3 regions of the Paraburkholderia sp. BGA-UO-ETr-F12 genome follow, and region 2 is predicted to be linked to each of the others. Evidence: predicted binding sites of a transcription regulator. Region 2 holds the regulator's gene; each other region holds the start of a gene.
The links. Region 2 encodes LexA, which represses DNA repair genes until DNA is damaged. Its sites were predicted from a motif close to ACTGTATNNNNATACAGT; they were not measured.
Positions count from the first base shown of each region.

Region 1: the regulator LexA is predicted to act here: its motif matches at 2,085-2,102, upstream of AC57B6_RS35130 (CppA family protein).
Region 3: the regulator LexA is predicted to act here: its motif matches at 2,353-2,370, upstream of imuA (translesion DNA synthesis-associated protein ImuA).

Region 1 covers NZ_JCAQOZ010000066.1:340,434-344,787, forward strand. The annotation lists gene AC57B6_RS35115 (Dabb family protein) at 1-55, shown strand, start outside; gene AC57B6_RS35120 (sugar phosphate isomerase/epimerase family protein) at 1-821, shown strand, start outside; gene AC57B6_RS35125 (Gfo/Idh/MocA family protein) at 861-1,829, shown strand; gene AC57B6_RS35130 (CppA family protein) at 2,128-2,409, shown strand; gene AC57B6_RS35135 (DUF2471 domain-containing protein) at 2,438-2,842, shown strand; gene AC57B6_RS35140 (NAD(P)H-dependent flavin oxidoreductase) at 2,889-3,950, opposite strand; gene AC57B6_RS35145 (LysR substrate-binding domain-containing protein) at 4,045-4,354, shown strand, end outside.
Region 2 covers NZ_JCAQOZ010000019.1:2,924-7,277, reverse strand. The annotation lists gene cysW (sulfate ABC transporter permease subunit CysW) at 1-41, opposite strand, end outside; gene cysT (sulfate ABC transporter permease subunit CysT) at 38-931, opposite strand; gene AC57B6_RS07755 (sulfate ABC transporter substrate-binding protein) at 1,069-2,118, opposite strand; gene lexA (transcriptional repressor LexA) at 2,434-3,084, shown strand; gene AC57B6_RS07745 (hypothetical protein) at 3,142-3,492, shown strand; gene AC57B6_RS07740 (DUF2939 domain-containing protein) at 3,600-4,268, shown strand.
Region 3 covers NZ_JCAQOZ010000031.1:43,225-47,578, forward strand. The annotation lists gene AC57B6_RS14820 (hypothetical protein) at 1-96, opposite strand, end outside; gene AC57B6_RS14825 (ParB-like protein) at 1,099-1,299, opposite strand; gene AC57B6_RS14830 (hypothetical protein) at 1,578-1,793, opposite strand; gene AC57B6_RS14835 (hypothetical protein) at 2,027-2,236, opposite strand; gene imuA (translesion DNA synthesis-associated protein ImuA) at 2,385-3,092, shown strand; gene AC57B6_RS14845 (Y-family DNA polymerase) at 3,022-4,354, shown strand, end outside.

The DNA.
Region 1 (4,354 bases), on a different contig from region 2:
GCTCCATCAATACCGCAACGCTGGGCCATCGGGAGCCACTCAGTCGCACGATTGATCGCATTGCCAAAGCGGGCTTTGGTGGGATAGCGCCGTGGCGCCGCGAGGTCGAGGAAGGCAATGTCGCGCAGCTTGCGCGGCAGATCAGAGCGCTCGATCTGACCGTGACCGGCTATTGCCGTTCGACCTATTTGCCGGCAGCGACGCCCGCCGAATTTAACGCCAATGTCGAGGCAAACCGGGCCGCATTGCGCGATGCGGCAATACTCGGGGCGCGTTGCTTCGTGATGGTGGTCGGTGGCCTCGTACCAGGTAGCCGCGATCTGGAAGGTGCGCGGACCCAGGTGGTGGACGGCATTTCGATGCTGATGGACACGGCACGCGAGTGCGGCGTACCGCTCGCACTCGAGCCTCTTCACCCTATGTACGCAGCCAATCGTGCCGTAGTCAACACCATCGCACAGGCAGTGAATATTTGTGAAACCGTAGATCCAGACCGGTCAGGGCTTATCGGCGTTGCAGTCGATGTTTACCACTGCTGGTGGGACCCGCAACTGACGGCGTCGATCGCAGCGGCCGGGCAAGCGGGACGCATTCTGGCGTATCACGTGTGCGACTGGTTGCACGAAACTAAAGACATGCTGCTGGATCGCGGAATGATGGGCGATGGGGTCGTCGATCTACCGTCGGTGCGTTCGTGCGTCGAACGCGCCGGATACGAAGGTCTGGTGGAAACCGAAATTTTTTCGGCGCAAAACTGGTGGCAACGCGAGCCCGGCGAAGTACTCGCCATCTGCAGTGAACGTCTGCAGACAGTTTGTTGACCGCGCTGCGTTAAACGACACGAACACACGGAGACAAAAATGACTGAAAAAATTCGCTGGGGCGTACTGGGCGCCGCAAAGATTGCCGACAACTTTGTCGTGCCGGCTATCCAACGCTCGTCCAACGGCCAGGTGATCACCGTCGCCAGCCGCGATCGTGACCGCGCCCAGATTTTCGCGACCAGGCATGGCATCGACCGTGTATTGACCAGTTACGACGAGGTCATCGCGAGCAAAGACGTCGACGCAATCTATATCCCGCTGCCAACGGCCAGTCACGTCGAATGGTGCAAGAAAGCCCTGCTCGGTGGCAAACACGTGCTGTGCGAGAAGCCGATTGCAATGAATGCCAACCAGGTGCTTGAGCTGATCGCCTTGCGTGACAAAACCGGCCTTGTATGCGGCGAAGCATTCATGGTGGCGCATCACCCTCAATGGGCTTTTGTTCGCGACAGCCTCGCTCAGGGAATGCTTGGCGAACTCACGCTGATCGAAGGCTCCTTCACCTACTTCAACGACGATCCCAACGCACTCAAGAACAATCTTGCACTCGGGGGCGGGGGTGTGCGCGATATCGGCGTCTACCCGGTCGTAACCACGCGTCTTGTGACAGGACTTGAACCGGTTCGCATCCAGGCAGAGGTTTTGCTCGATGCCCGTTTCGGCACAGACCGGTTCGCGCGATGCACGGCCGCGTTCCCAGGATTCTCGATGACGTTCTACTGCGGCACGCAACTGTCGCGCCGGCAGCACATGATCTTTCACGGAACCAAAGGCTGGTTAAGCGTTGACGCACCGTTCAATCCGGGCACATATGGCCCGGCGCAAATTCGCCTTCGCTCCGATGAAACAGCTCAAACACGCACCATTGAGTTCGGTGAGGTCGATCAATATCAGTTGATGGTTGAAGACTTTGCGAGCACGGTGCTCGGACAGAAAGCGAATCTGGCTTTCACCCTGGAAAATTCACTCGGCAATCAGCGGGTCATCGATCAGATACTTTCCTGAGCAGAAATCGCCAGCAGCGCTGCAAGCGCGCGTCGCCGCCCTCACGGCGCGCTACCGCTGTTCGCGCTCACGGCCTTCTGCGGACTCGCCATCACATACACGTCCGTGCGCTTTGACAGGTTGTAGTCGGCCATCGTCGGTCGTCACGGCGCCGAGCGCGGTCAGCGGCGCCGGGAGCTCCGCCAGCGAATCCCGCGTCATCGTCAGGTCTGTCTAAAGCCCCCTCGCGAAAATTGACTTGCATCCCCGCCAAATACTGTATAAATTTACAGTACTGTTTTTATATACAGGATCGGTCATGAACCAGCTCATCCGCATCTTGAACGACGGTGATCGCGAAACGCTTGCCTGGCTGCGCAAGCATGTCGGCGACGTGCGCGTAGCTGCCGCTGCGCGACATCTGGGAGGCAACGGCAAACCGTACCTGTCCGCCGTGTGCCGCTATCTCGGCGTACGTCCGCCAACACCTCATCAACAGCCCCGACCCGTGGCCGACTGTACGGTTGGCGATAACTATCTTGCGCAGATCCGTCTGCTGCTGGCAGAGCGCAACCAGGTGTCGTTGAAACATCAACGTTAATGCTGCGAGTCTTCAGGAAGATAACAAGATGATTAACGACGCTGCTCCTGATCGGGATGTCCACGACATCAATCCGGTCGCCCTCGAACGCGCACTCCGCAGCGCGTCGCTCGATCTCCAGCAAATCATTGCCACGGTCGCGGGTCGTCACCTCGACAATGGCCGTCGCCGTTACTCAAGCAGCGCGCAATTGCCGACGTGGCGGACACTGCTGACAATCGACGAACAGGTCTTCGAGAATCGGGGGTTCCTGGCAAGGCACAACGAGGCGGTGCGCTCAACGTTTGTCCGGTTTTGCGACAGTCGTTTGTCCGGGATGGATCTCGACGAACCCATCGACTGGCGACGTGACGACGACGACTTGCCAGTCGTGTACCTGCTTGCGCGCGCACTGGTACAGGCCAACGCTACCGATGTGGCCACTCAGGACTAGTGCGCCGATATCAGCCGTTGGTCGTTAACGCCTCACCGCATCGCCATCAGCCTTGCAATTCCTGAACGAGCGTCTGAACCAGTTGCGCGGCAGTCAGCTCGCGCGCCAGCGGCGCGCCCTGCCCCGCCCACTGCGCCGCGAACTCATGGTTGCCCAGTTTCGCTGCAGCCGCGTTCAATTGCTTGGCAGCGTCGTAGGCGACCGGGTACGCGGCGGGCACAGGCCTGCCCAACGATTCACCGAACGCGATGAGGCGATTGACCATGCCGCGTGCGGGCCGGCCGGACAGCACGCTCGTCAACCGGGTGGCCGCCGCCCGCTCGCTCCTGAGATTGGCACGGTAGCTGGCATTGGCGGCCGATTCGGGACACAGAATGAAAGCGGTGCCGAGTTGCGCGGCAGCCGCGCCGAGGTCCAGCGCCGCCCTGATTCCCTGACCGTCCATGATGCCGCCCGCGGCAATCACCGGCAGCTTCGTTCGCTGCACCAGCAAGCGGACCAGCACGGCGGTGCTTAGCTGTTCGTCGACGGCGTCCGGGTCGAACATGCCGCGGTGGCCGCCGGCCTCGATCCCTTGCGCCACGATCGCATCGACGCCAGCCTGCTCGCCAAGTTCTGCTTCACGGAGGTTGGTGGCGCTGGCCAACGTGGTGATGCCCGCGTCGCGCAACGCCTTGATGCGATCCACGGACGGCAAACCAAAGTGGAAGCTGACAACCGATGGACGCTGCTCGATCAGCAGATCGAACACCGCATCGTCATGCAGAAAGGTCGTGTAGATCTCATTGAGCGCGGCCGGAGGCTCAATCCCCGCCTCCGCGAACAGCGGCGCCAGGTAGCGCAACCATGCTGCTTCACGCGCCGCATCGCGCTCTGCGGGCGCATGGCAAAACACATTCACATTGAACGGCTCACGCGTCAGGCTGCGCGTTTCCTCGATCATTTTGCGCGCCTGATCAGCCGTGCTCGCACCGATTCCAAGGGACCCCAGTCCACCCGCATTGGAAACCGCGGCCGCCAGTTGCGGCGTGGAGACGCCCGCCATCGGCGCCTGAATGATGGGGAACGCAACGCCAAGTCGTGCAATGAAAGGGTTTAGCGAGTTCATGGCGACTCCTGTTCTGGAACGGGTTGAACGGTGGCGACGACAAATTCTCTAATTGAGAATAAAATCATTCTATCATTTCATTTTAGAGATAAACATGGATCTGGAGTCGCTCAATATCTTCTGCATCGTGGCAGCGGAACTGAGCATCACACGCGCGGCAGGCCGCCTTGGCCGGGTGCAGTCCAATGTGACCACGCGGATTCAGCAACTGGAAGCGGACGTCGGCGTGGAGCTTTTTGTGCGCAGCGGTAAGCGGCTCAGCCTGTCGACGGCCGGCGAGCGCTTTCTCGACTATGCAAGGCGTTTGCTGGCGTTGGAAGAGGAGGCGCGCAATGTCGTCACGGGCGGTCTCGATGGCGGCGTCCTGCGCATGGGCTGTATGGAAAGTACGGCCGCCAGCCGTC
Region 2 (4,354 bases):
ACAACCGCGGCATCCGCGTCATTCACGGAGTTGCGGCTCATTGCACACCTCCGCCAAGCGCCACGCTCGCGGCAGCAGGTGCCGGACCTGCGCCGCCACGGCTGGTGCGACGCTGCAAATACCATTGCAAGGTGTTGATGAGCAGCAGCATCAGGAACGACACCACCAGCATGACCACGGCCAGCGCAGTCGCGCCGGCGTAGTCGTATTGTTCGAGCTTGGTAATGATCAGCAGCGACGTGATTTCCGATTTCATCGGCACATTACCGGCGATGAAAATCACCGAACCGTATTCGCCGAGCGCCCGCGCGAATGCCAGCGCGAAACCCGTCAGCAAGGCTGGGAACACGGCCGGCAGCACGACGCGGCGAAACGTCAGCCAGCGCGAGGCGCCGAGGCAGGCAGCCGCTTCTTCCTGCTCGCGTTCGAACTCTTCGAGCACCGGCTGCACGGTCCGCACGACGAACGGCAAACCGATGAAGGTCAGCGCGACCAGCACACCGGCCGGCGTGAAAGCGATCTTGATGCCGAGCGGTTCGAGAAACTGGCCGATCCAGCCGTTGCCCGCGTACACCGCCGCGAGCGAAATGCCGGCCACGGAGGTCGGCAATGCAAACGGCAGATCGACCACCGCATCGACGATGCGCTTGAACGGGAACGTATAGCGCACCAGCACCCACGCGACCAGAAAACCGAACACCGCGTTGATCAGCGCGCCGCCGAGGGCCGAGAAAAACGTCAGGCGATACGACGCGAGCACGCGCGGCGACGTGACCGCGCGCACGAACTGAGGCCAGTCGAGCGTCGCGGTCTTGAGAAAGGTCGCCGCAAGCGGAATCAGCACCACGAGGCTCAGATAAGCCACCGTGATGCCGAGTGTCAGGCCAAAACCGGGCAACGCGCTCGGTTTTCGGAAGGTCAACGTCGTCATGCTCAGTACTCTTTCAGGGTTGAAACCGGCGGCTCTTTTCGGCCGCCTGGCTGGCCAGAAAGCGCGCCTTGCGGGCGCGCTTTCTGGCGAGGTGTCACTACGCGTTCAACCGCGCATGTCGTTGTGCCGGGTGCCCCTTACTGCGGCGAGTAAATCGAATCGAACACACCGCCGTCGGCAAAGTGCGTCTTCTGCGCATTGGCCCAACCGCCGAACGAATCGTCCACCGTGTACAGCTTCAGCTTCGGAAACTTCGAGGTCAGCTCGGCCGGCACCTTGCTCGAACGCGGACGGTAGAAGTTCTTCGCCGCGATTTCCTGACCCTGCTCGCTGTACAGGAAGTTCAGATACGCTTCGGCCAGCTTGCGCGTGCCGTGCTTGTCGACCACCTTGTCCACCACCGCAACCGGCGGCTCGGCCAGAATGCTCACCGACGGCACGACGATCTCGAACTTGTCCGGACCGAATTCCTTCAGCGAGAGGAAGGCTTCGTTTTCCCACGCGATCAGCACGTCGCCGATGCCGCGTTGCACGAAGCTGGTGGTCGCGCCACGCGCGCCCGAATCCAGCACACCGGCATTCTTATAGAGCTTGCCGACGAATTCCTTCGCTTTCTGGTCGTTGCCGCCCGGCTGATGTTCGGCATAGGCCCATGCAGCCAGATAGTTCCAGCGCGCGCCGCCCGAAGTCTTCGGATTCGGCGTGACGATCGACACGCCCGGCTTGATCAGATCGTCCCAATCCTTGATGTGCTTCGGGTTGCCCTTGCGCACCAGAAACACGATCGTCGACGTGTACGGCGACGCGTTGTCCGGCAGGCGCTTTTGCCAGCCCTTGTCGATCAACCCCTTGTTGGCCAGCGCGTCGATGTCGTAGGCGAGCGCCAGCGTCACCACATCCGCCTGCAAACCGTCCAGCACCGAACGCGCCTGCGCACCCGAGCCGCCGTGCGACTGCTTGAAGGTGATCGTCTCGCCCGTTTTCGCCTTCCACTCTTTGCCGAATGCCTGGTTGACATCCTGGTACAACTCGCGTGTCGGGTCGTACGACACGTTCAGCAGCGTCGTGTCAGCTGCATGCGCCTGCGTCACGACGCCGGCCGCGGTCATCGTGCCGACTGCGCCGAAAGCGAGCGCCGCAATCAATTTTCTGGTCTTGCCTGCCAGCCCCGTGCCTTGATGGTTCATGCCAACTTTCTCCGCGTGGTGGTCCGCTGAAACAGCGTGTGGTGTTGTTTTGCGTCGCGGTCACGTGCACATGAGCCCCAACTCGAAGGGCAGTCTATCGAAGAGCTTTCATCATTAAAAATAATGTTTCTTCATTCTTTAATACGCAAAAGTGGTAACGACGGCCGGATAAGGCGTTGCGGCACGAAAACGGGTGTTGTGGCGTCCGTTTGCGGCGCTGGAGCGGCACCCCAAGGCACGAACTTAAAGTAAAGCTTGAATTGCGCGGAATACTGTATAAAAATACAGGCACCTGTTCATACATACAGTGGCGCCATGACCAAACTTACCGCACGTCAGCAGCAGGTTTTCGATTTGATCCGCCGGGCTATCGAACGCACCGGCTTCCCGCCCACACGGGCGGAAATCGCCGCCGAGCTGGGTTTCAGCTCGGCCAACTCGGCAGAAGAACATTTACGGGCGCTGGCTCGCAAGGGCGTGATCGAACTGGCGGCCGGCGCATCGCGGGGCATTCGCCTGCTTGGGGGCGCCGAAGATTCGCCGTACCAGTTCACGCTGCCGCACGCCAGCATCATGCAACTGTCGCTGCCGCTGATCGGCCGCGTTGCGGCGGGTAGCCCGATCCTCGCGCAGGAACATATCTCGCAGCATTACGCGTGCGACCCGGCACTGTTCTCGAGCAAGCCGGACTACCTGCTGAAAGTACGCGGGCTGTCCATGCGCGACGCGGGTATCTTCGACGGCGACCTGCTCGCGGTACAGAAGAAAAGCGAAGCTAAAGACGGCCAGATCATCATCGCGCGCCTTGGCGACGACGTGACGGTCAAGCGCCTGAAGCGCCGGCCGAACGGTATCGAGCTGATCGCCGAGAACCCCGATTACGACAACATCTTCGTTGAAACCGGCAGCGCGGAATTTGCGCTCGAGGGTATCGCCGTCGGCCTGATCCGCCCGGGTGAGTTCTAAGCCCTGCGCGTGCGCCAACCCAAAGCTGCCCCAACGTTGAATCGCCTGGAGAGACTCATGGAACGCCTTGCCCGCCTGCTGCCTTTTCGCCAGTTCGGTCGTCTGCGCCATCTGCGCAAGCTGGTGCCCTGTTCGCTAATCGATGCGTCCCCGGCCGGCACTCCATCGCTATCGCTGTTCGACGCACCGGGCGGAGAAGCAGGTTTGCCGTCCTCGTTGCCGGCTTTTGCGCGCGTGTCACTGAATTCCGGGCTGAATACGGCTGAACCCGCGCGCCGTGCGCCGGTGCGCGTCTATCATGGGCCGTCGCGGCTGATCATGGTCGGCACGGTAGACGCCGTGTGCCGCATGATCGATCGTTGCATTGCCGACGAAGCTAACGTGCACGGCGCGGTGTTCGAGGCATAAGCTGCACGGCGGGTGGGCTGCAACCGGCTGCCTCCATGCATCGCATGGGATCGTTTTTACGTGGCCGCGGTCCACGTTAGATGACACCTGATAGAGAGTCCCGCTCGATGGCAGTTTCAACTCGCACCAAACGTAGCGCCACCCGGCCGCTGATCGTCACTTTGATTGTGATTGTGGTGATCGCCGCATTAGGGTTCGGATATGCGTCGCCCTACATAGCTCTAAATAATCTCAAGCGCGCGGCGGACGCACGTGATGCGCAAACCGTCAATCAATACGTCGATTTTCCCGCGTTGCGCGAGAGCCTGAAACAGCAGGTCACCGGCCTGCTCACGCGCAGGCTCGACGGGCATGGCAGCGGTAATCCGTTCGCAGCGATTGGCGCCATGATCGGCGTGGCCTTGATCGGTCCACTGGTCGACGCTTATGCGACACCCGACGGCGTGGCGGCCTTGCTGAACGGCATGCCGCCGCGCGGTAACCCGGGCGAACGGCCGCCGGTTCCTCCTGCCGCGTCTGGGTCTGCACCGGAACCAGCCCCGCCTGTTGCGGGTAGTACGGGCAACGACGCGGCCAACAGCACAACCAACGGCCCAACCCATAGCGAGAACAACGCGACGCCACCGCAACCGCCGCAAACCACGGCGGGCTATCGCGGCCTCAACGAGTTCGTCGTCACATATCAGCATGGTGCCGGCGATGCGCGTTACTCGGCAATCTTGCAACGCGAAGGTTTATTCACCTGGAAGCTGGCTGCGGTCGATCTGAACGAGTGATCGTCCGGAGGGCGCATCCGGCGAACGTAACCGGGCCGAACGAATCACAATCTGGCTGATGCGCTCGCCCTGAACAAGCGAGCGCT
Region 3 (4,354 bases), on a different contig from region 2:
GCGGCGGTTGCCTTGAATATTTTCGCTCGGTGCAGCCTCGTAGCGGATAAAGATGCTGGAGGAATCCGCCGACGCTGCGTTGATATTTTCTGTCAACGGTTGCCTGAGGCGCTCCAGTAACACGCCGAAATCTTGCTCGCCTTCGGCGAATTTAGGATATCGACAGTTATGTCCCAATCCCCAGTGTAAGACATAACGCGCTTAAACTGGTGCATTCGTGTAGCCAGAGCTGAAGAAGATAGTCATCGAGCGAGGCGTCTGCGGGAGAGCTTCAAACTACGCTCTGCGCCCGAGTTCTTCAGCTCGACCTTGAACATTGCCGGTCGAAGTGCGATTCGACTGCCGAGCGTCAAGATGATTGGATTTCCTAGAATGTCGTTCTCTCGTCGATGGTCTCAAACACGGGCGATGCTTGGGGTGAATCCTCAGCTTGGGGAGCGACTTATGCACGGAGTAGCTCAAGTTTCAAGCCAGCAGTCGCCGTGGTTTCATTTAACTTTGCCGCAATTGCATTCGTTGCCACGATCGGCTCGTCTGATTGTCGCTGAGTGACTGCGCTGACATCTCGACCGATAATCGCGCAGAACAGACCTGATCCCGGGGCGGCAGCACAACAAACTGCAGCGGTACACGTCAGCCTGACGGTTGCTGTGTCCTAGAATCCCATCGGCTTTTCCAAGAAGTGCATTCGCATCTTATTTGCGTCGGTCAGCCGCGATAGCTGGCGCGGTCAATGTCTACGCGGCGGTGCCCCGTAAATCCCTGATGTGTTGATAGACCGTTGCGCGCCCCATACCCAGCACGTTCGTATTTCTGCTGGGCGCCGAAACGACAGCCGCAATTCGGCGGAATAGGATGTCCGCGTTACATCCGAAGGCGGTCTGAACGCAAGCGAGCAGACAACCCGACGCAGCTTGGACCGAAAGACAAAACCCAACTAATCCAATTGTCGGGTGCACATCACATTTAACCCAACAGCGCGTGTAGTTGGCTTCGACTATCGCCATCTCGACCTGAACCCCTTAAAGCCGGGCGGTCCGCGCTTACTCTTGGCTATAGCTTGGGCCTTCCTTTACCAGCTTGTCGAAAGCAGCGTCGCTATCGGGTGTCGGGAGAAGTCGGCCCAAGAAATTCTTCCAGCGGAACCGACGTCTTGTTATAGCCGCCCGCATCCCGTACTGCCGTAGATAGACTGCGAAACTCGTCAGCGTCCAATTCCCAGATATGCTGGCACATTTCGTCGGACGGCACCCGCTGACCACGGGTGTCACAGGGATAGGCCCAGCGATTGTTTTCCATGGTGAGCCAGCAGTCGGTCTCAGACAGCGCCGACAGGTTGAGAGCGACCTGTAGATTTTTGTCTTGGCGGGTATCTCGCGCATACCGTGGGTCAGCTGGGTGGGTCTAAGACAGTCGATTGCAGAAGTTTTCATGCATCCCTCCGCGCTGCTTGCTTCGTCTGCCCCACGCGCCGTCGCTAAGGTACCCGGGATGAGTTATCGCAGACAGGAGCCTTCTCCCGGCGAGGGGAGCCTGCGGCGCCTTGCGGCGGGCACGCGCTCCCACGGCATCGATAACTAGCGCGCCTCTGTCCCTTGCAGTTCGCTATGCTTGTGAGAATGAGTTGCCGCGTACTTTAATTCATAATGCACCCCTTTCCCCCGGCGAGTGGGCGGAAAATGCTCGCTCTCGACGCAGGTAACTTCGAAGGTGTCCTTGCCGTCCTCGTGAACGACCGCATAGATGCCAGAAGTCTTCACGATTTCACCGGGTTTATGCGAATTCTCAGCCATGTCGAGTCTCCAGTAATGCGGTAAGAGCCAAATGCCGCTCTTCATTGAGACTGTGACGGTTTCGACAGGTGGTGACGGATACTGGGGTTGATATCCTTGAGTCACACGAGTCGAGCCTTTGACAGCTCGACCGCGACACCTGCGCTAGTGAGTTGAGCGAGATTGTTTAAAGGGCCGAGAAAACTCTGAACTTACCCGCGCTGGCAAGCGACAGAGTGCGCCCGAAAACTAGCCTACTGCCGTAGACGCGGAATGTTAATTCCAGCGGCCTTCAACGCAGCATCAATCGTCATCAACTCCTGGCCAAAATCAAGTGCCCATTCTTCGCCGTCGCATCGGACGGTCATGCCGTTGTGCATCGAAATAAGATGACGCGCCTTATACAGGGCATCAACAAGCTTCGATTCGCGTTCGGCCTCCCGAACCCATTCATCTGCTCTCATGGTGGAACCTCCTCTGAGCAATGGAAGCAGGACATGAGGCCGAGCGATAGATGACGCACGGCCGTCGTTTCTCAAATAAAAGTGACAGTTCACGCCTACGAATTTGCGTGTACGATACTGTATAAATATACAGGTTTTTTGACGCCCCATGTCCAGCGCTACCGTCACGGCCGAAGAGATACACCCGTCCTTGTGGCGTGCGTCCCAGCTCGCGCGTGGCCGTGGGCGGGTCGTTGAGACCGGCTATCCCGTGCTGTCCGCCGAGCTTCCCGGTGGGGGGTGGCCGGTCGGTGCCCTTGTCGACCTGATGCTGCAGCAAGCCGGCGTGGGCGAATTGCGGCTGCTGCGGCCGGCGCTGAGTGCCGCGGGCAATCGGCCTGTCGCCTTCGTTCAGCCGCCGCATACCCCGGACGGACTCGGACTCAGCTACATCGGGCTTCCCATTGACCAGGTATTGCGGGTGAAAGCGCAGAAGACCGCCGATGCGCTCTGGTCGGCGGAGCAGATTCTGCGGGCAGGCAGTTGCGGTGCGCTCATCTTCTGGGCGCAATATGCGCAGGCCTCATCGCTGCGCCGCCTGCATTTGGCGGCGCAGTCATCCGAAACACTCTTCGTGATGGTCAGGCCTCTGGCAGCGGCACAGGATTCATCGCCCGCCGTGTTGCGGCTCGCTTTAAGACCATCGGCCGACGGTTTGACCGTCGACATCGTGAAACGACGAGGGCCAGCACGCGCAGAGCCTCTGTCGATTCCCCTTCAACCCACACCTGTATTGCTTTCCCGACATGCGCGTCTTTCTCGCCGTCCACTTGCCGAAGTTGCCGCTCGAGGTGTTTCGACCGAAGTGGTCGTCTGAGCCTGCCCACGGAAGTGCAGTCCTGGAGAAAGACAAAGTGGTCATTACCGACAGCACGGCACGTGCAGCAGGCGTGCGCCTCGGAATGAAGCGCGGTGGCGTGCTGACACTGTCGCCGGAAACGGAGATGCATGAACGCGACGCCGCCAGGGAGGCGGCGGCACAGCGCGAGGTGGGTATCGCCCTGATGCGCTTTTCACCTGAGGTCGCATTGCTTGACGAAGCGACGGTCGTGGTGGAGGTCGGCGCGAGTCTGCGTCTCTTTGGCGGGTTGCTCGCGTTGTGCCGGGAAGCGAAGACTGTTCTCGGAACACTTGGGCTTACCGCGCGCATCAGCGCTGCGCCGACCGGCCAGGGTGCATGGCTACTTGCAAAGTTCGGGAACCGCCGCGCGCTCAAGCTCTCATCGCTCGAGCAACGACTGGCCGCACTACCGATGATGGCCGTTCCAGAAGTTCGTCCGTTCGGAGACTGGTTCTCCGGACTTGGCTGCGAGACCATCGCTGACATCAGGCGTTTGCCACGCGCCGGCTTGCAGCGTCGATGTGGTGAACATCTGCTCGACTCGCTCGACCGTGCATTTGGCACCGCGCCCGAAATCTTTGATTGGCTAGAATTGCCACCGACTTTTTCCGCACGTATCGAAATGCCTGACCGCCTTGAGGATGCGGACGGCGCAGCCTTCGGTGCCCATCGACTCATTGTGCAACTGTGCGGCTGGCTTTGCGCCAAGCAGTTGGCGGTCACGGCTATAAGGCTGCTGCTCGAACATGAACGTGGGCGCGACGCTGTGGAGCCGACGGCCATCGACATCGCATTGGGCGAGCCGACATGGAAGGAGGAGCATCTCGTCAGGCTACTGAAGGAGCGGTTGCACCGGATTGAGCTGTCTGCTCCGGTAATCGCGCTGCGGCTCGATGCGTCAAAAGTGGAGTCTGCGGCGCCGGCTTCCGACACGCTGTTCCCGGAACCGGGAGGTTCAAAGGAAGACCACGCACGTCTTCTTGAGCTGCTCGTTGCGCGGCTCGGCGAAGACAACGTTCTGCGTCCCGCGCCGAGCGCTGACCATCGCCCGGAGGTCGCCAACCGCTGGGTGCCGGTGACGCTCAGGTCGAAGCAGGAACCACTTCCGCTCGGTCTGCCAAGACCCACCTGGATGCTGGACAGTCCGGTGCGGCTGCTTATGCGTCAGCATCGTCCCTTCTATGGGTCTCCGCTGCGGATGGTGTCGCCCGGTGAACGTATCGAAGCTGGCTGGTTCG